Desulfovibrio desulfuricans: one gene and its partner. The protein of the gene in region 1 binds, or shares a complex with, the protein of each later gene. Links are inferred from orthologs where the notes say so. Each region holds a gene or a part of one and is shown on either strand. Other genes may lie near its edges. The genes, in order: fliM and fliG.

The links.
Region 2: the proteins of fliM (region 1) and fliG are in contact, whole or in part, in a crystal structure (PDB 4QRM), measured with the Thermotoga maritima proteins. The link is inferred for Desulfovibrio desulfuricans from one-to-one orthologs. Residues at the interface, in WP_004081085.1 of Thermotoga maritima: Tyr124, Leu127, Asp128, Ile130, Met131, Gly132, Gly133, Pro134, Glu136, Pro139, Arg141, Thr144, Glu145, Ile146, Glu147, Ser149, Ile150, Lys153; in WP_004082903.1 of Thermotoga maritima: Phe122, Ser125, Glu126, His127, Pro128, Gln129, Thr130, Val133, Glu157, Arg161, Leu164, Leu165, Arg167, Ser169, Glu171, Val172, Glu175, Ile176, Asn179, Lys182.

Annotation. Positions count from the first base shown.
Region 1 is NZ_JANFYZ010000018.1:784-7,055, reverse strand. What follows is about bases 3,243-6,062. They hold fliM (flagellar motor switch protein FliM), read left to right. Parts: upstream 3,243-4,072; coding sequence 4,073-5,053; downstream 5,054-6,062. Other genes in these bases: gmhB (D-glycero-beta-D-manno-heptose 1,7-bisphosphate 7-phosphatase), read right to left, coding at 5,245-5,934; NE637_RS14035 (ASKHA domain-containing protein), read right to left, coding at 3,243-4,001. Also shown: NE637_RS14040 (small ribosomal subunit Rsm22 family protein), read right to left, coding at 1-2,039; more of NE637_RS14035, read right to left, coding at 2,040-3,242; NE637_RS14020 (Ros/MucR family transcriptional regulator), read right to left, coding at 6,146-6,272. UniProt on the Bacillus subtilis protein: One of the proteins that forms a switch complex that is proposed to be located at the base of the basal body.
Region 2 is NZ_JANFYZ010000001.1:636,419-642,638, forward strand. Bases 1,395-4,162 are described here. They hold fliG (flagellar motor switch protein FliG), read right to left. Parts: upstream 3,393-4,162; coding sequence 2,397-3,392; downstream 1,395-2,396. Other genes in these bases: NE637_RS02635 (FliH/SctL family protein), read right to left, coding at 1,395-2,359; NE637_RS02645 (hypothetical protein), read right to left, coding at 3,439-3,642; fliF (flagellar basal-body MS-ring/collar protein FliF), read right to left, coding at 3,623-4,162. Also shown: NE637_RS02630 (FliI/YscN family ATPase), read right to left, coding at 1-742; more of NE637_RS02635, read right to left, coding at 749-1,394; more of fliF, read right to left, coding at 4,163-5,266; flagellar hook-basal body complex protein FliE, read right to left, coding at 5,585-6,031. UniProt on the Bacillus subtilis protein: One of the proteins that forms a switch complex that is proposed to be located at the base of the basal body.

The DNA of each region.
Region 1 (6,272 bases):
GCGGGTCTATTGCCTTCGCGGGTGCCATCACGGGTTCCATCCCTGCCGCCTTCTCTGTTGTCCCTGTTGTATGGCACGGGCCTGCGCCCTTGTTCATCAGCACCGGGGCGGCGCTCAGGCCGGGGGGTTCCCCCCTGTTGCGCCGGAGGGCTCACCTGCAAAGCGCCACTTTTGCGGTCGCGTGGCGCGCCAGCAGCAATGGAAACAGTCAGTTCATCGCCAGAGGCCAGACACTCGGCATTTTCCAGCAGCAGTATCCCCTTGCCAGAGCAGGCGTAGCGAGCCCTGCCCGCCAGACCCGGCACCAAAAAGGGGGCAGAAAGCACCCTGACGGGCAGGGAACCGGACGTTTGCGCTTCTGCCTCGGGCATGGCGGCAAGCAAGAGGGGCGAGAGGCTCAGGCCGCTTTTACCAAGGCCCGAAGCCTGCGACAGGTCTTCAAGCCACAGCGGCGCGCCTTCGCTGCCAAAGGTAAAGTGGCACCATGTGCGCCCGCCCTGGCCGCGCAGCAATGGGCAATCAGCCTGATGCGTACAGGGCGCAAGGGCCGTCAGCCCGCCGTCAACGGCAAGCTGGCGCAAACGCATGATGGTGGAGCCGCCAAGGCGCGTACCGGGCTCCACAAACAGCAGGGAAGGCCCAACAGAGGCAGGGCTGCCCGCAGTCGCCTCGCCGCGCGAGTCCGCATGGTCAAAGAGCGGCGACAGGGATTCAAGGAAGCTGTCGAGCCGATCCTCGCGGCAGCCTTCGGGCTTTTCGCCATCAGCCTCGCCCGCAGCGGGATTGCCGTCAATATCCATGCCCTCGGCATCCAGCGAATCAAATTCGTCCTCGTCTTCTATGGCGCTTGCGCCGCGTGAACGCTTTTTGCCAAAACGCAGTTCGTTGAGCACGTTGGCGGCGCTGACCAGCCACGGACGCGCCCTCCCGCCAGAAAGCAGAGGGGCGGCCTGCCGCACGACCTGATCAAGAGGCGCACGGGCCACGCGTACAGGCCATACGGGCTGGCCCGTCAGCTCGCCCAGAACCTCCATAAGGGTTTTGCCTAGTTCAAGCGGCTGGGACGAGGTGTCCATCGCCAGCACCCGCACTGGGGCACTGCGCCATTCAGGCCTTGCCAACCAGAGGGCCAGCGGCAGGGTCAGCGGGCCTGAGCCCACGTCCACCAGCAGGGCCTCGCCACCCTGCGGAGCCACCGCGCGGGGGTCGGCCAGGGGCAGGCTTGCCAGCAGGCGCGTGAGGCGCACGAGATTCCAGGGAAGAAAATAATACAGATAGGCGCTGATGGAGGCCGGGGAACTCCAGTACGGGCGCGCCAGCCCGGCGCGTTCTGTAGTCAGAAGGCGCGAAAGTTGGGCCACGTCATCGGGCAACGAACGCTTGTGCGCCGTATTGAGCGGCCATACCTTGGCCAGGGCTTCGGGCAGCATATCCAGAATGCGCTGGGTTTCAGCCGAAAGCGGCGGGAACAGCGCTCTGGCGGCAGGCCAGGCCCCCGATTCAAAAGAACGCGCTGCGGGGCGCTGATTCTGGCGCTCGAAGTTACGCTGCCCAGGAGCGAAGTCCCTGTCCCCCTCGCGCTTCTCTGGCCGGAATGCAGGCCTGCCGTAGCGATCCCTGGGTGCGTTGGGCGAGCGTCCATCCTGACGGCGGTCATCACGCCGATCAGCGGGGCGGTCAGTGGGACGGCGGTCGTCACGGCGATTGTCGCGGTGGTCTTCTCGCCGCCCATCACGCCGTGCATCACGGCGCTCATCCTGTCCCCTTGAGGGGCGGCTGCCGGGCCGACTATTGGGGCGACTGCCGGGCTTGTCGTCACGGCGGTCAGAAGCACGCCCGTCCCGGCGGTTATCCCGGCGGTCGTCCTGACGGCCAGAGTTGCGGTCATCGCGTCCTGCAAATCTGCCGTCCGCGCTATCGCGCCGCACGGGCCTGTCGTCAGGTCTGCGCGGGGACTGGCGGCGGGGCTGGCTGGTGCCCTCGCCGGAACGGCGGCTACGCCGATCGGAATCGTTAAAAGAATCGTCTTTCGCGGACATTTATACTCCAAAGCGCATACGGCGCAGATAATCGGTGTGAAAATTCGGTTCGTCTACAAGGGGAAGCACCACGGCCTCGCGGCACATGCGGGCCAAAGGCGGAATTTTTTTGCTGTGCAGCGCAAGCAGCGCGGCTCCGTCTAGCGCCGTATTGCCCACGGCGCGAACACGCGGGGCAAGAACAGCGGGAACAAAGCCCAGAGTTTCAAGGTCGTCCGGCCTGACATATTCGCCCAGCGTACCAGCCAGGCACACTGCCGCAACATTGCTGGCAGGAATATCCGCCGCGCGCAGCAGCGCATCCAGCGCCAGAGCAAAGGCGGCCTTGACCTGCAACAGGGCCTCCACATCAGCGGCGGCAAGCCACAGGCCATGCGGCAGGCGCAGGCGCGCGCCTGACCGGGGCTGGCCGGATGATGGGGGTTCCCCCGCCAGGTTGGGCTGCTCCAGCCCGGCAGCCAGCTTGCGCGCCAGCGGCATGGCCGGATTTGCCACAAACTGCCCGTCATTGCGCAGAGCTCCTGCGCGCAGCAGCAAGGCCAGCAGGGACAGGTATCCTGTGGCGCTTATGCCGCGCGCTACAGCTCCCGCAGATCCAACTCCAGCGCCAGCCGCAGAACCTGCCGCAAGCCCTTCAGGGTTCTGCCCCGCGTTTGCGCTCTGGCAGGCAGGACAGGGGCAAACAGCGCCCTGCGCAGCATGGTGACGCGCCGCATCCGCTGCATTTTCTGCATCCGGGGACGCGCTTTCATAAAACTGCGCAGCAAGCCCCAGGGGCGTGAGCGTAAAGCCCGTTACCACACCGGGGCCAGCCAGCTGGCCGCATTCAGGCCCAATACCTTCCAGAGCCGGGCCAAGGGGTACGCTGGTCAGCCACAACTGTCCAGTCTCGGTTACCAGTGCAAGTTCGCCGTTGGTGCCAAGGTCGGCCAGTACAAAGGGCCGGGGAACATCCGCCTCCAGCAGGGCGGCCAGCCCCGCGCTCACGTCGCCGCCCACAAAGGGCGCAGGCAGCGGCGGTACATAGAGAGGTGGAAAATCCGTCAGGGCAACGGTTTCATCGCCGCTGTGCGTCAGCCTGTACGGCGCTGCGCACAGCCCCTCCACATCGCGATCAAGAAAAATATCCGTCATGGCCGTATTGGCAGCCAGACACAACCGCGTCACCCGCCCCGTGCCCGACTTCGCCAGCGAATCCATGATGCCCAGCAGTTGCCGCCGGGCAAGCCCGGCCAGCACGGCGCGCCCTTCTGCCACGCGCGCCACGGCAAGGCGCGACATGACATCCGCCCCGGCCCCGGCCTGCGGATTGAGCGTACGGCCTTCAGCCACTGCCCGGCCTTGCATATCAAGCGCCCGCCAACACAGGGATGTAGTGCCAAGATCAACTGCCAGAGCCAAATCCGGCGGCGTCATTGGGGGCAGAATCTGCCGCGCCGCGCCGCGACCGGACAAACGCCCTGTCTCTTGCGCTCCCGCTGGCAGAACAAGATTCTCCGGCGGCAACTCAAGATCAAGCGCAGCAGCGCCCTCCGCAGTCGTGTCAGGGTCTGGCACCTGACGGCGACAGGCCAGACGCCAGCCAGCCTCCAGCTGCGAGGCGGAAAAAACGTCCACCTCCGCAGGCAGGCAGGGCGGCGCATGGCGCACAAAACGCACGCGGCAGCGCCCGCAACGCCCAAGCCCGCCGCACAGGGGCAAAGGGCGCACCAGCCCCGAAAGCCAGATGGCCTGCGAAAGGCTTTGCCCCGGCCTTGCGGCAATAGTCACTGATGGCGCGGCTGGAGCAGCGCCGCATGGGTCTGCATGGGCATGGTCACTGGCCGAAAAAAGACGTACAAACATGCGCCAAGAGTGCCTGACAGGCCCGGTAAAGGCAAGCGTGGCGCACTCCCCTGCCGTGCGGCAATTGCTCTGGCAAAAGGCGCTGTACGGCTTGTCAAACTGGCCTTTATCTTGCATATTCCATCTGCGTGGTCGTGTGCGGAAAAACACGCCGCAACACACATTTTCACGACTGTTCCGAGGCTGGTATGAATAAAGTTCTGGCGCAAGACGAAGTTGATGCCCTGCTGCGCGGGCTTTCCGGCGGGGAAATCGAAAACGAAGCGGAAACGCAGGAAGACGATTCCGGCATTGTGTCTTTTGACCTTGCCAATCAGGATCGCATCATCCGCGGGCGCATGCCCGTGCTTGAAATCGTTAACGACCGTTTTTCACGGCTTTGCACCAACGCCCTTTCAAACTCTGTGCGCAAGCGCGTGGAGCTGAACCCCATATCCATTGATATGACCAAGTTCGGCGAGTTCATGCGCTCGCTGCCGGTGCCAACCTCCATCAATATTTTCAAAATGGATCCCCTGCGCGGCAATGCCATCATGGTTGTTGATTCGCGTCTGGTATTTGCCCTGGTGGAAAACGTGTTTGGCGGCGCTGGCTCCCAGCCCAAGGTTGAAGGCCGCGAATTCACGCGCATTGAGCAGGCAGTGGTGGACAAGATTGTCAAAATCGCGCTGGAGAACATGGAAGAATCCTGGCGGCCAGTGCATGACGTAAAGCTTGAGCTGGTGCGCAGCGAAATCAATCCGCAGTTCGCCGCCATTGTGCCCCCCAGCGACGTTGTGGTGGTCATCACCTTTGAGGTCGAGCTGGATACGGCGCTCGGCTCCATGATTATTTGCCTGCCCTACGCCACCATTGAACCCATTCGTTCCAAACTGCATGCGAGCTTTCAGACCGAACGCCTCGAAGTTGACCACGCATGGGTGGCGCGCCTTAAAGAGCGCCTGCTGGAAACCCCGGTGGAGATGAAGGTGCATTTTGGCCGCACCACCATCACGGGCAACCAGTTGCTGCGCATGCAGGTGGGCGACATTATCGTGCTTGATACCGACCACGAAGACATGCTCAACTGCACGGTCGCCGGAGTGACCAAGTATCAGGGCCTGCCTGGCACCATCAAGGCCATGAAGGCCTTTCAGATCATTAAGGAAAACGAACCGCAATACACCTGATGCGACCAGCCGCGCGGCAAAGGCGGGCACTCGGCAGCCGCCAGCACTGACGCCGCTCCCCCCACGTATTAAATTCACGCAAAGGCCCCTGCCTGAAAGAACTGCACCCAACGCAGATTCTGTCAGACAGGGGCCTTGTGCATCTACAGGCACGGCAGGGCTAAAATGCCAAGCCTGCCTGTACATAAAAATTATGCTTTGTCAGGCCCGTCCTCACAACCAGAACCGCCACAGCCGGGGAGGCCGGAACTGTCAGAGCTGTGCTTTCCCCCACAGTGCGCGCCACAGCCGCCAGGCAGGCGGGAAAGCCTGTGTGCCCGCATCTCAGGCGCAAGAATATGCACCCCGGCGGCGGCCAGATGCGGCACCACCTTTACGCCTTCCGGCACGGGTACGTTATCTTCGTACGCGCCCACCGGGGGGCGCAATAGCACGCAACTGCACCCGGCGGCCAGCCCGGCCTGCATATCGCGCACACGGTCGCCAATCATCCAGGAGCGTGCAAGATCAATATTCAGATCGGCAGCGGCTTGCAGAATGAGGCCCGGCTCTGGCTTGCGGCAGTTGCAAGGGCCAGTAACCTCCGGCAGGTGGGGGCAATAATACCACGCGTCGATAACGGCGTTGTGCGCCGCAAGATCTTCATTAACCCATGCTTCCAGAGCGTGCAGATCGTCCTCGCTGAACATGCCGCGCGCCAGCCCCGACTGATTGCTCACGACCACAAGCAGATACCCTACGGCATGAAAGCGCCTGAGGGTTTCAACCACGCCCGGCAGCCACTGCCAGTCTTCCTTGCGGTGAATATAGCCAGTATCGTGATTCAGGGTGCCGTCGCGGTCCAAAAAAATGGCGCGGCGCGGCGCTTCTGCTGTGCTCATGAAAGCCCTTGCCCTTTTCCGGGGTTACCCGGCAGTTTGGTGTGCTGCAATCCTTGGCAATTATGCGCCAAACCAAAAAAAATGCAAAAACTGCCCGCAAAAACCTAACCGGTGTCCCAAACAGAAGCGGCCCACAAGTGGGCCGCTTCTTTCCCCTGCCCTATAAGGCGGGGAACGCAAAAACAAGGCTGCTGACAGACAGACCGCAGAATTACTTCTTGGCGGTCATTCTCCGTTCCCACAGCTTCATGTCGTTCATTTTTTTGCGGCGTTCACGCTGCAAAGCCTTGCAGGCAAGCGGGGTACCCTTTTTAAAGCCCCACTTTTCAAGGTATTCT
Region 2 (6,220 bases), on another replicon or contig:
GGTCGCGCTCCATAAATTCAACAACTTCGCGCCCGCGTTCACCAATGAGGGCAATGACGTTGACATCAGCGCGGGTGTAGCGGGCCATCATGCCCATGAGCGTGGATTTGCCCACGCCCGAACCGGCCATGATGCCCACGCGCTGCCCCTTGCCAAGGGTAAGCAGGCTGTTGACCGAGCGCACGCCCACATCAAGAATATCCGTAATGCGCGGGCGTTGCAGGGGGCTTGGCGGATCGGCATAGATGGGCACCAGCTCGGGATTCCAGTGCTTGCGGGCCTCCTCAAGCCAGTGGGGCACAAAGGGGCGCTGTTCTTCCTGCTGGCGAAAAAAGTCTTCTCTGGAGCTTTCCCCCACTGGCAGGGGCGAAACGTAGAGTTCCGCGCTTATGGGCGCACCAGCATCCAGCGGAGTACCAAAGGCGTCGAAGGCGCGACCCAGTAAATCCGGCCCCACCGGGAACACCGGGGGCAGACTTGTGTTGCGGATGCGGCTGCCGGGGCGGATGCCCCGCATATCGCCATAAGGCATGAACAGCAGATTACCCTCGCGAAAGCCCACAACTTCGGCGGCAATGCCGTCATCGCCTTCATCGGGCAGCATGTGGCACACGGCCCCAAGGGGGGCGCGCAAACCGCTGCCCTCGGCCACAAGGCCCACGACCTTGTTGACCTTGCCGAAGAGGCGCACGGGGGTGCTTGTTTTGAGCAGCTTTATGCAGGAATCTGGGTCAAGCTTCATGGCTGGCTATCCCGGCTGGCCGTTGCCCGAGCCGGGCAGAAAGCCCCCGCTGACAAAGACGCTGGAAGAAGATTGCGAGACGTGTTCCTTTTCCTCTTCCGGCAGGGGAAAGAGCTCGTCCTCAAGCTCGGCAAGGCTGGGATTGGCATTGTGTTCCGCTGCCTGAACATGGGCAGGTTCCGGAGTCTGCTCCTGTGCGGGCTGCCCTTCAACACCAGCATCAGGATGCGCCATCGGAGCCGGGGAGGATTCCGCAGGATGCGCCTCTGCCTGGACTCCGGGTTCTGGCATGGAGTCCTGCATCATTTCGGGCGAGGCATTGGCAAGAGGAACTGCGGCATCAGTTGGCGCAGGCTCCTGCCCTTGCTCAAAAAATTCAGCGGCAGCAACCGTGCCAGCAGGCCCGGATGCGGGCAAAATTTCGTCGGGCGCGAGACCAGCGCCAGCCTGCCCGGCAAAGGAGGCCTGCTCTGGCTGCGTATCTTGGGCCATGTCTGGTGCAGATTCGGGCGCAAATTCCTGCCCGGATTCCGGCCCAGATTCCGGAGAGGCTTCAGCCAGAGTTTCTGCCGGATGTTCTGGCAAGTGTTCTGGCAACAGTTCCGGCTGGCCCATCGTATCGACAGGCTCAACGGGCAGTTCAGGCTCTGGCTCCGCAACAGGTGCAGCTTCCGGCACGATTTGCGTCAACCGCTCAGATTCACGCGCAGCCGTGGCGCTCACTTCTTCCCCCGCCCTTTCTTCCTCGGGGCGCGGCGGCAAGGTCAGATGCTCCAGAATGCCGTTGACCATTTCGCGGTAATGTTCGCGCAGATTTTCCACAGAACCGCTGACGCTCTCGGCCACAAGGCCGCCAGCCTCAACAGAAGGATCGCCGTTCACGATCCATTGGCTCAACTCGGGCACACGCTCGCGGGCGGCCCGAAACAGGTCGCTCACAGTGTCCTCGTCATCGGGGTGCACGCGGATGCTCACGGTGGCGCGGTCTTCCAGCAGTTGCAGGGAACTAAAGACCAGGCTTTGCAAAATGCGCTGATGCTCTGCCTGCAAAATCCAGCCGGTTCCGGCCTCTACGGCCACGCGGGCCAGCTCTGCCAGTTCATCCCGCCAGGCTTCGCCAAGGTTGTGACGCTGCGCCTCAAGAGCGCGCAGCATGTTGCCGAGCATCTGCCCCACATCAACGCGGAACTCCTTAAGCTCGGCCCCGGCCTGCTCCATGCCCGCCTGAAAGCCCTCATTATGCGCGTTGCCGCGGATAAACTCGGCTTCTTCGCGCAGGTCGCGGGCCTTGCCGTGCTCTGCCTCGGCCTCGGCCAGTTCTGCCTGCGCCTGCGCCTTCAGCTCTTTCGCTTCGCGCGTGAACTGCTCCACACGGGCCTGAGCCTCGACCCCGGCCTCTTCCAGCACCTTTTGCCTTTCGGCATAGGCTGCGCCTAGAATCTCGCGCGCGCGTTCCTCGGCCCTGGCGCGCACCCGGGCAAGATAGTCCTCCTGCTGCAGGTGCTGGGCGCGTTCACGGAGCAAGGGTTCCTGCATGGCGTCAAGCTGCTGAGGTGTTGCCTCGCGCTCGCCCATGAAGATGGTGCCCCATTTTTTGCGCAACTCGTCTGACGCCATGCCGGATTCCGATGGTTACAGATTCTGCGGCGGGCCGCTACACAAACACGTCGCCAGCGCCACGGCTGATGACAAGCTTGTTTTCGCCTTCAAGCCGCCGCACGATCTTGACGACATTCTGCTGGGCCGACTCCACGTCCGAAAGCTTGGCCGGGCCCATGAATTCCAGTTCTTCGCGAATCATGTTGCCCGCGCGTTCCGACATATTCTTGAAGAATTTTTCCTTGAGGTCGTCGCTGGCCCCGCGCAGGGCCAGGGTGAGATCTTCGTTGGAAATTTCCTTCAGCATTTCGCGCACGCCACGGTCGTCAATATTCTTGCAGTCCTCAAAGACAAACATGAGGTTGCGGATATCTTCGGCCATCTGCGCGGAATCTTCTTCGATTTCGGAGAGCACTTCTTCTTCGGTGGCGCGGTCCACGGCATTGAGAATTTCTGCCACAGACTGCACGCCGCCCACTTTTTTGCCTTCCTTGCCGCCCATGGCGATAAGCTGGCTGGTGAGCACCTTGTCCACTTCCATGAGCATTTCTTCCGGCACGGCTTCAAGCCGCGCAAGGCGCATGAGCACCTCGGCGCGCACGCCTGCGGGAAGGTTTGTCAATAAATTGGCGGCCTGATCCGGATGCAGGTGACCGATAATAAGGGCCAGAGTTTGCGGATGCTCGTTGCGCAGAATCTGTGAAAGCAGCTTGGGGCTGACCGATTCCAGCTCGCGGAAGGGCGCGGGGCCGGTTTCAAGGCTCAGGGAGTCCATAACGTACTTGGCGGTTTCAGGATCAAGGTTTTTGACCAGCAGGCGTTTCAGCGTTTCGCTACCGCCCGTGATCATATCCACACCTTCAACCAGCGATTCGTGGAATTCGCGCAGCACTTCTTCGACTATTTCGCGCGGCACAGGCTCCAATTCCACGATAGCTCTGGAGATGTCGGCTATTTCCTGCCGGTCCATGCGTTTGAACACGTCAGCCGTGAATTTGTCGCCCATGGCGAGCAGCAGCACTGCAGTACGCTGTTTGCCGGTCAACTCCATCTCCCTACTCCTTCACCGAGATCCGCACTAGGCTGCTCGGGGTTGCTTATTCCTTGTCTGCAAGCCAGCGCTTGATAAGCCGCACGGCCTGATCCATATGCTGCTCGGTAATGTGAAAGAGCCGCATTTTCAATTCTTCAACACGCTGATTGCTTTCTTTTTGCGCCAGGCGCAAGGCCTTGAGCTGCGAAAGCGTCGAGTTGCTTTCCGTCAATTGACGGTCTGCGGCTTTAGGCGGTAGCTGTTTCATCGTTTTTCATCCAGCCGCGCACCAGCATCACCACCTGCTCCATATGATTATCGGAAAGGGTGAAAATGTGCGACTTCAAGGCTTCAATATCTTTGAAAACCAGTTCATCGTCTTCTTCGTCTGCGGCGATCTCGTCATCTGCCTTGGAGGCCTCTTCAAGGGCCTCATACAGGGCCAGCTGTTCTTCGGCTGCGGGCAGGCCTTCAAGCCCCTCGATCATTTCACCGGCTTCAACCTTGGGCCGGATGAGGGCCAAAACCACGGGCCGCACCACAAGCATGAGGAACAAAAAGGCCAGCAGCGCGTTGAGCAGGGGCTTGCCCAGCCGTTCGGCATAATCGGCCAGCATTTCGGCAAAGTTGGGATCCTTGGGCGGCTCGGAATCCGTAAACGGAGCGGAGCTTACTTCCAGAGCATCACCACGGGCCTTGTCCAGGCCCACGGCATTGGTAACAAGCTGACGCACACGCTCAAGGTCATCAGCCTTGCGCGGCACAAATGTCCACGCCCCGTTGGTCTTTTCATACGTCCCATCGATAAGGACTGCAACCGTCATGCGCTTTAAATCGCCCACATTGGATACGATTTGCTGCTCTTCCTTGTTAATTTCGTAGTTGGTGGTGCGGGTTTCGCGGCTGCCGTTCTGCTGTGAAACAGATCCGGCTATGCCATCGCCACGGAAGTTGGCGTCCGGCGACCCGCCCTCAAGATTCGAGCGGCCTTGCTGGGTTTCTTCACTGCGCTGCTCGCTGCGTACTGCGGTTTTTTCGGGGTCAAACAGCTCGCGACGGATGGTGCGCTGGCTGAAATCCATATCCACGTTGACCTTGGCGATAACACGGCCAGGGCCAAACATGGGCTGCAACATTTCTTCAATGCGGCGTTCAAGGTTGCGCTGCACCTGCTGGCGGTGTTCCATCTGGGTGGAGCTTGCACCGGCAAGGCTGTCTGATTCCGGCTGATACAGCACCTTGCCGCCATTGTCTGAAATGGACACGTGCGTTTTATCCAGCCCTTCAACAGCCATAAGCATCATGTTGAGGATGGCGTTGATTTCTTTCTGGTCGGGCTTGAGGTTGGGCCGCTTGAGCTTGAGCACAACCGAGGCCGAGGGGGACTGGCGCTCCTCCACAAACAGGCTGCGGTGCGGAATGACCAGGTGCACGCGTGCGCTTTCCACATTGGGGAACTCGCTGATGGTGCGGGAAAGTTCACCCTGCAAGGCGCGGGTGTAGTTTATTTTCTGCACAAAGTCGGTTTGCCCGACCTTGACCTTGTCAAAAATTTCAAAACCAATGCCCTGCCCCACAAGACCGCCTTCGCCCGCGATCTTGATGCGTTCATCATACACAACTTCCTTGGGAACAAGAATGGTTTTCCCGTTGTCAGTCAGCTGGTACATAACCTTGTCCGCCTGGAGCGACTTGATGACAACACTGGCGTCTTCGGCGCTGAGGTTGGAATACAGCACCTTCAAGTCAGGCCGCGAGGCCCAGACAGAAAGGCCAATGGCCGCAGAGCCGATAAGCACAAATCCACCCATGACCATCACGCGCTGCATGACGCTCATTCTGGCCCAGACTGCCTTGATGGAATTGACAAGTTGCATAAGAAAAGCCGGCATATGGTAGCTCCTGCGAAGACGTGGCGTAATTCCGGCACTTTGGCCGGGCATATGCCCTGCCAAAGCAATTGCCATGCCACATTGCAACACGCCGCAATTATATAACTTTTTAAAACACCTCTCTGATTCATTCAAATTTGTGACACTGCGCCAGAAACGCCGAATCCCCCAAGGCACAGCCCGTGGGGGATTCGGCGTTCAGGAGTATCACGCGCGGAAAGGAAAATCTGGAATTTGTAAAATTTACCTGCCCGGGCGTTTCGCAACGTAAATAAACGCTCTGCGCCCTGGCGGCGAACATCTGCTCACGCAGTTGACCTAGAACTGCATGCGGGAAATTTCCTTGTAGGCTTCAAGCACCTTGCCGCGCACGGCAGAGGTCAGCTTCATGGCCATGCTGGATTTCTGCATGGTGATCATGAGTTCGTGCACATTCTGGGTGCGGCCTGCGGCAAAATCTTCGATGGCTGCATTTTTGGCGCTGTCCAGTTCGTTAACCTTATTGAGCGAATTTTTGATGGTGCCGGAAAAACTGTTCTGCGGGGTCACCGGCGTGTGCGCCTGCGTGGGATATTTGATAAAATCCGCCTGGGCGCCAAAATTTTCGCCCCGGTCAACGCTGTCGCGCAAAAGGCTCTGGTCAAGAGTTTTGGCAAACTGGGTCTGGCCGCCGATGGAGCCGCCCTGTTGCAGGCTGCTCTGCACCTTGCTGAAATTCTGCACTGCCTCGCTGTACGCCCGCATGCCAACTGCCTGAATGCTCATAACAACCTCCGCGCTTCAAAAGAACTTTTTTATGCTGTCATCGTGGTCATGGCTTAGGGGATGCTTCTAAATAAAAGATTTTGCGCCGAGGACAAGGAAAACAGTGTTTTTTACGACAGGAGTGGACTCTTTCTGTCCATGACTGGAGTAAAAAATGCTGTATGACGCAGTGATCGGCCAAAAGAATTA